2 regions of the Leptolyngbya sp. UWPOB_LEPTO1 genome follow, and region 2 is predicted to be linked to the other one. Evidence: riboswitches for the same ligand, from Rfam matches in the RefSeq annotation. Region 2 holds a riboswitch; the other holds the start of a gene.

Region 1 (3,419 bases), on a different contig from region 2:
CCTGGTTCCCCGCACTTGAAGCGATGGAAAAAATGGACATGATGTCGGATCAGTTCATGTCTGCATTGAACAAGTTGATGGATGAGATCATGGATCACGTTCGTCAAGAAGAAAGCACGTTCTTTGCAGCATTGCGCGATAACTTCAGCAGTTCTGAACTAGAAAATCTGGCAACTCAGTTCAAGGCGAGAAAGAGCGAAGTACAAAAAGCTGCTGCTAAATAATCGCTGCACGAGCTAGGGTTTGATTTCAGGGGTTATAGACCGGGGGATAGATTCTCCCGGTTTTTTTGATTCAATAATAGAATTGCGACGGATAAAGACTTGATTCTATGGATATTGATTATGAGTCTGAAAGGAATCGATCCGAGTTTCTTAAAATCCACGAAGCTGCGATCGTAGAACTCTGCAACGAACTCGAAATTGTGCCCGACCCTGACACCATTAAGAAGATCTGGGTACCTTTAGCCTTTCAGATTGCACATTGGCGCAACGCTCAATCTCGTGTTCTCATTCAGGGGTTTCTAGGTGGGCAAGGCACTGGAAAAACGACCTTAACTAAAGTCCTTGCGCTGCTTCTCAACAAGCTCGGCTACTCGACTGTGAGTTGGTCACTTGATGATTTGTATTTGCCGTATGTCGATCGAGTTCGGTTGCGAACTCGTGATCCGCGAATGATTCGTCGAGGACCACCTGGAACGCATGATGTGCAATTAGGCATTGAGGTTTTACAGCAGTTTCAGCGGGGAGAGTTTCCGATCTCACTGCCCAGATTTGATAAATCGGCTCATGGAGGCGAAGGCGATCGCAGTGAGCCAGAACTCATTACACAGGCAGATATTATTCTCTTTGAGGGATGGTTTGTGGGAGTACGCCCGATTGTTTCTGAGTTCGAGATTGTTGCAGATCAGCAATTCGCACAAGCCATGAATCAGCAATTGCAGAGCTATGTACCGTTGTGGGAATTACTCGATCGCTTCGTGATTCTCTATGTTCCAGAGTATCAACTGAGCAAACAATGGCGGAAAGAAGCTGAGCATAAAATGATTGCTCAAGGTAAAGCTGGAATGAGTGATGCTGAAATCGATGAATTTGTCGAGTACTTTTGGCAAGCCTTACACCCTGAATTATTCATTCCGCCCCTACTAAAGCAGGCAGATTTAGTTCTAGAGATCGGAGAGGGGCACAGTGTTCGATCGATAAATTATCCAATCGATTGAGAATTTTTATGCATTCTGCTGTGAGAGGATCATGAAATACTTCTAAAGAAAGATTGTTCATTTTGATACTTCGATGGTAAAGTATCTCCTATTCGAGTCGGTCAGCTTAATTCAGAGAGTAATCTCTGAAGCGGAGGAACCAGTTTATTCGGGGCTTACTGTTGTGAGCTTAGTTATTTCTAAGTAACCCAATGGGGGGCATCTCGCAGCCCTCGCCCGTCAGCTAACTTCGTCAGCATTCGAGAGTGTGGCTCTGGAGAATCTAAACTTATGATCCTGCAAATCAATTTGGCAGCAATGTTTGCTGTTGTTTCTCAAGCGATGGGGCGGCGGGTTCGTCCAGTTATTAGTCGCGATCGTGTCTTTTTACCGTTCCTAGGTTTTCTAGGTGTGATTGTGCTGTGGTGGGCGATCGCGCTTGCGAAACCGGAGTTGATTCCAACGCCTCCTGAAGCATGGGTGGCAAATTTGGATTACATTCTGCATCCGTTTTATCGTCGAGGCCCTGGAGACTTAGGATTAGGATGGCTCTTACTTGCGAGTTTGCGGCGGGTATTGATTGGATTTAGCTTGGGTGCATTGGTAGCAATTCCAGTCGGCTTTTTGATTGGCATGTCTGAAAAAGCCATGATGGCGCTCAATCCAGTCATTCAGATTTTTAAGCCCGTTTCGCCGCTAGCTTGGTTGCCGATCGCGCTTTCTATTTTCAATCTGGCTGATCCTTCAGCAATTTTCGTGATCTTCATTACTTCACTTTGGGCAACGATTATCAACACTGCGTTGGGCGTATCGAGTGTTCCAAAAGATTATATTGATGTGTCGCGAGTGTTAGAAATGCCGCAGTGGCGGCGGATTCTGAAGATTGTGCTCCCTGCTAGCTTGCCGTACATTTTTACAGGTTTGAGAATTAGCCTGGGAATTGCTTGGCTGGTGATTGTGGCAGTCGAAATGCTAACTGGCGGAGTGGGAATCGGATTCTTTGTGTGGGATGAATGGAGTCGATTGAATCTTAGCTCTGTGTTTTTAGCCGTGTTTGTCATTGGCTTAACAGGATTGCTATTAGATTTTGGATTAGCCCAGCTTGAAGCTCTAGTAACACATCGTCGGCGATCGGTTTAGCTTCGAGAAACTCTCTAGAGAATTGCGTGCTATCAGGAACGATTGATAGCAATTTGTAGGCTTAGCAGATCTTGAAAATTTAGAGGTTTCAAAACTTAAAGTCCCTGATTCTAGGAGCTTTAGACGCTAAAGCCGAAGTTACTGTAGCACCCTTAAACCGAACCCGACATTCAACTGAACATCCTCCGAATGCAGAGAGTAGAGCATGAGAAATTGGACAAGACGAGCATTTTTAATCGGCGCGGGAACATCGACTGTGGCAGCTTCACTGCCTTCATGTGCGATCAATGCCAGTCGTGCACCCCAAGGACTCTCTGAGGCTGCAATGTCAGTTACTCCTGTGATTCAATCGAGCGAGTTAGAGAAACCGAATTTGACGATCGGCTATGTTCCGGTCAATGACTGTGCGCCATTTGCGATCGCTTGGGAAAAAGGCTTTTTTCGCAAATATGGCTTGAATGTACAATTGAGCCGTGAAGCCAGTTGGGCGACCTCACGAGATGGCTTAATCTTCGGTCGCTTAGATGCGGCTCCCGTCGTTGCCGGAGCAGTTACAAATGCGCGAGTTGGAGCAGAAGGCGCGCGCCATGCTCCGATGTGTGCTGGCATGACCATTCATCATCACGGAAATGCGATGACGATGAATCGCGCAATGTGGGAGTCAGGATTGCGTCCTTGGTCAGCATACAACGGCAACTTAGACACATTTGGGCAAGACTTTCGACAGTACTTTGATAACTTACCTTCAGAGCAACGAGTCTGGGCAGTCGTCCTCAGTTCTTCAATCTACGAGTACTTTGTGCGCTACGTTGCTGCAGCAGCAGGAGTCAATCCACTCAAAGAGTTTCGAGTGATTATTGTGCCCCCGCCCCAGATGGTGACGAATGTGCGGATTGGCGCAATGCAAGGTTACATGGTCGCTGAACCCTGGAATACACGGGCAATTTCAGGGAATGAAGGCATCGGGTTTACTTTTGCTCAAGGACGAGAGATCTGGAATGGACATCCCGATCGCTTACTTGCGGTCATGCAATCTTTTATTGATGAGAATCCCAAAACTTATCGGGCATTACTCAAAGCG
Region 2 (3,419 bases):
CTCCTGCTCTTTCTCAGCGGCACGATCGGCATTGGCTTCGGTGATACTGCTTATTTCAACGCGCTCAATTGCATCGGCGCAAGAAGAACCCTTTTATTTGAAACTCTTGCGCCTCCTATGTCTGCTGTGTTTGCCTTGCTCTTTCTCAAAGAGCAGATTTCAACCACGGCTTGGCTTGGGATTGGGTTGACGATTGTCGGAGTCGTTTGGGTGATCTTAGAACGCGCTTCTGATGTTCACGAAAATTTCCGTCCGCTTCGGGGCAGTTTATTCGGACTGCTCGCCGCTCTTGGGCAAGCAACAGGTGCCGTTATGTCAAGAGCCGCACTGGTCAGTTCTGAAATTGACTCACTCTGGAGTACATTAATTCGGCTTTTAGGCGGTACGATCGCACTGCTCATCTGGATCTTGCTGCAACGCCAATCGGTTGAACTGGTTAAACCCGTACAAAATCGTCGATTGTTTGTCGTGATTGCAACAACGGGATTCGTGAGTACTTATTTAGGAATTTTACTTCAGCAAACGTCTCTGAAATTCGCTGCAACCGGAATCGCACAAGCCTTGAGTAGTACCAGTCCCTTATTTGTCATACCCTTAACTCGGATTTTGGGCGATCGCGTTAGCATACGATCTGTCATGGGTGTCCTGATTGCGCTGTTGGGAGTGGGTTTATTGTTTCAGCGTCAATGATTTTAATCACTGGTAGGTAACAGGTGATGCTGGGTAACATTTACAACGTGATACGATGCCGTGTAACAATGTCTTTCATAAATCTATAGAACAACATTCAGTGATTTTGCTAACGCAGATATTCAGAACTGCATAGTATCTCTAGAGGAGGAAAGCTACGGGACTAACACGGGGTCGCTACGATTTCAATTCCTAGCAACGTCAATGTTTGAGGAAAGAGTTGTTTATGCAAGTTTTGTTAGTGGTTTCGGGATTATTTTACGTAGCCGTGATGCCAGTTCTCTTCATTAGCTGGCTCGAATTTTTCCGTCATGATCAAGATGATTTAACCAAGAAAGAGCAACGGATATCAGGCTTAGTGATTGCGATCGCGTGTCTATTTTGGGTCATCGTTCTCCCCTTCGCTTACTTAGAACTTCTGGATAAATTTAAGCGTTCTAGCCGTGCCGCAAGACTCTATCAAAAAATGTTAACGGCTCCGAAAATCCAATCCTTAACGCCACCCGAAGATTTTCCCTGTTCTAATTTCTCGAACAACTGAGTGACATTTGCAACCAATCTGTATCTCGTGAGAGAAGACAAAGCGGCTGCATTTAGAAAATACTAAAGGTGGAAATGGAAGAAATTTGCTGTCAAGAACAATACAATATGTGAGGAAAATGGTACGCTCCAGTACCAGTTGTTATAATGGCAATGATTCTGCTACCGAGGCTGACTCGCTTACGTCCCTCGTTTTGTCTTATAAGTAGCAGTTCTTTCTCGCATGTCCGTATTAAATTAGCCAACAGCAAGATCAAACCAGAGTACCTGGTTTTTTGTTGTGGGTGCTTTTGTCAACACTTTAGGGAAGTCAATCTGTGGGTCGCTTAATTTGAATCTAAGCCCTTTTTAGGGTGCTTGAATTCAAAACGGAGGAACCAATTTTTGGGGCGAATCTCAAACACCCGTTTGAGAAAGACACCTTCCAGTCTTAGCCCGTCAGCTAACTCCGTCAGCATTGGGAGGATTCTCCAGAACGCAGTTCTCTGCGATTATGGTGTCCTGAATTTCGATCGTCTATCTGCGATCGTCAAAAATCCCTCACCCACCTCTCAGCCCTGTGTAGTTAGGAGAGGTTTCAAACTCGTGAATATTCATTCGATGCTCGTACGGCTCCAAGGCACGCTTGGACGGACTGATTTGGTTCAGAAAATGCTGCTGATGGCAGGTACAAGCCATGCCGAGGAGCCAGAAATCAATCTGGTCGTTGGTTATTCTCATTCGCCGAGTAGTCAGACGGCGCTGGATCTGACATTATGGATTGCTCACCAAACACGCTTGGCAACGGGTAAACAGGTGACGGTTCAAGTCGTGTATGTGATTGATGATGGCGTGATGAACCGGATTCCGGTTTTTAATAGCACCTCGAAACGCTCGAAAAAAGAAGCGGGAAATGAGTGGCAGACCAGCCGAACTGCGATCGCGGAATTAGAAACGATGGCAAGTCCGCAGTTTGGGATGGCGGAACTGTTTGAGCAAGCCGATCGCATCTTATGGAATGCGCGCTGTATGGCGGAAGAATGGCGCGGTTCCCTGAAGACGCATTTGCGGTTTGGGCGCGTTGCAAAAGAGTTGAAGGAAGTTGTCGAGGCTGAGAAGGCTTCGCTGTTGATTTTGGGATGTGATACAGGCGACCATCCGCTGGTGAGGCAATTGGGGGTGCAGTTCCCCTGTCCAGTGTTGGGAATTCCGTCTGTGTTGGAAGATTAGGGTGAACCATCGGCGATCGCGGAGATTTAGCCGATCGCCTGGTTCAAAAAGTAAGCTTAGTTCCCCAACGAAAGGTATGGTTTTTAGTGGCGTTGGGGTAGAAGCTCAGAACTTATGACAGGAAAAATATTAGCGATCGCGGTGGGTGATCAGGGTCAGTTCGCGCAGTTAGTGACGGTACTGATTATTTTGCTGTTGGTGGCGACGATTGTGGCATTGCTGTCGCGACGGTTAAGAGTGCCTTATGTGACGGGATTGGTGCTGGCAGGAGTCGCGATCGCGGAATTTCTGCCTCGAAAAGTTGGATTAGATTCAGCGCTGATTATTAATTTGTTTCTGCCCATTTTGCTGTTTGAGGCAGCGATTAATACTGATATTAGTCGGTTAAGAAGTACGCTGAAGCCGATTTTGCTGCTCGCAGGTCCAGGCGTGTTGATCGCGGTTGGAATTACGGCGATCGGACTAAAATTTGGCTTGGCATTGGAGTGGATTCCAGCGCTGTTGGTTGGAGTGATTTTGGCGATTACGGACACAGTGTCGGTGATTGCCGTGTTTAAAGAGGTGGAAGTTCCCTCCAAACTGATCACGATCGTCGAAGGAGAAAGCCTATTTAACGACGGCATTGCGCTGGTGCTGTTCAGTTTGGTTTTGAAATTTAATTCGACTGGTAGCATTGCGCTGACTGATGGGATTCGCGAGTTGGTGGTCGTGATTGTTGGCGGACTCGCGGTTGGCTTGGTTCTGGGGTATTTGGGAGTGGAATTGTATTTGCAATCCGAAGATGATCCACTCAGTAGTATTTTATTGACTGTGGCGATCGCTCTGAGTGCATTTCAATTAGGTCAATTTCTGCATGTTTCGGGTGTGGTAGCAGTCGTGATTGCGGGTTTGATGTTGGGAAACTTGGAGCGATCGCGCAAGGTTTCGGCATCGAGTCGGATCACGGTACTGAGCTTTTGGGAGTATGCGGGATTCGGAGT

What was found. A riboswitch is a leader RNA that binds a small molecule or an ion and turns the genes downstream of it on or off. The one in region 2 is predicted to bind cyclic di-AMP.
Region 1: linked by a shared signal. The riboswitch ahead of ntrB (nitrate ABC transporter permease) and the one ahead of J0L70_RS01065 (universal stress protein) in region 2 are both predicted to bind cyclic di-AMP.

The regions. Positions count from the first base shown of each region.
Region 1 is NZ_JAFLCJ010000012.1:90,449-93,867, forward strand. Features, by position in the region: gene J0L70_RS18480 (hemerythrin domain-containing protein) at 1-224, shown strand, start outside; gene J0L70_RS18485 (glycerate kinase) at 332-1,219, shown strand; cyclic di-AMP (ydaO/yuaA leader) riboswitch at 1,313-1,472, shown strand; gene ntrB (nitrate ABC transporter permease) at 1,490-2,338, shown strand; gene J0L70_RS18495 (ABC transporter substrate-binding protein) at 2,544-3,419, shown strand, end outside.
Region 2 is NZ_JAFLCJ010000001.1:241,676-245,094, reverse strand. Features, by position in the region: gene J0L70_RS01075 (DMT family transporter) at 1-690, shown strand, start outside; gene J0L70_RS01070 (hypothetical protein) at 917-1,231, shown strand; cyclic di-AMP (ydaO/yuaA leader) riboswitch at 1,575-1,699, shown strand; gene J0L70_RS01065 (universal stress protein) at 1,816-2,439, shown strand; gene J0L70_RS01060 (cation:proton antiporter) at 2,554-3,419, shown strand, end outside.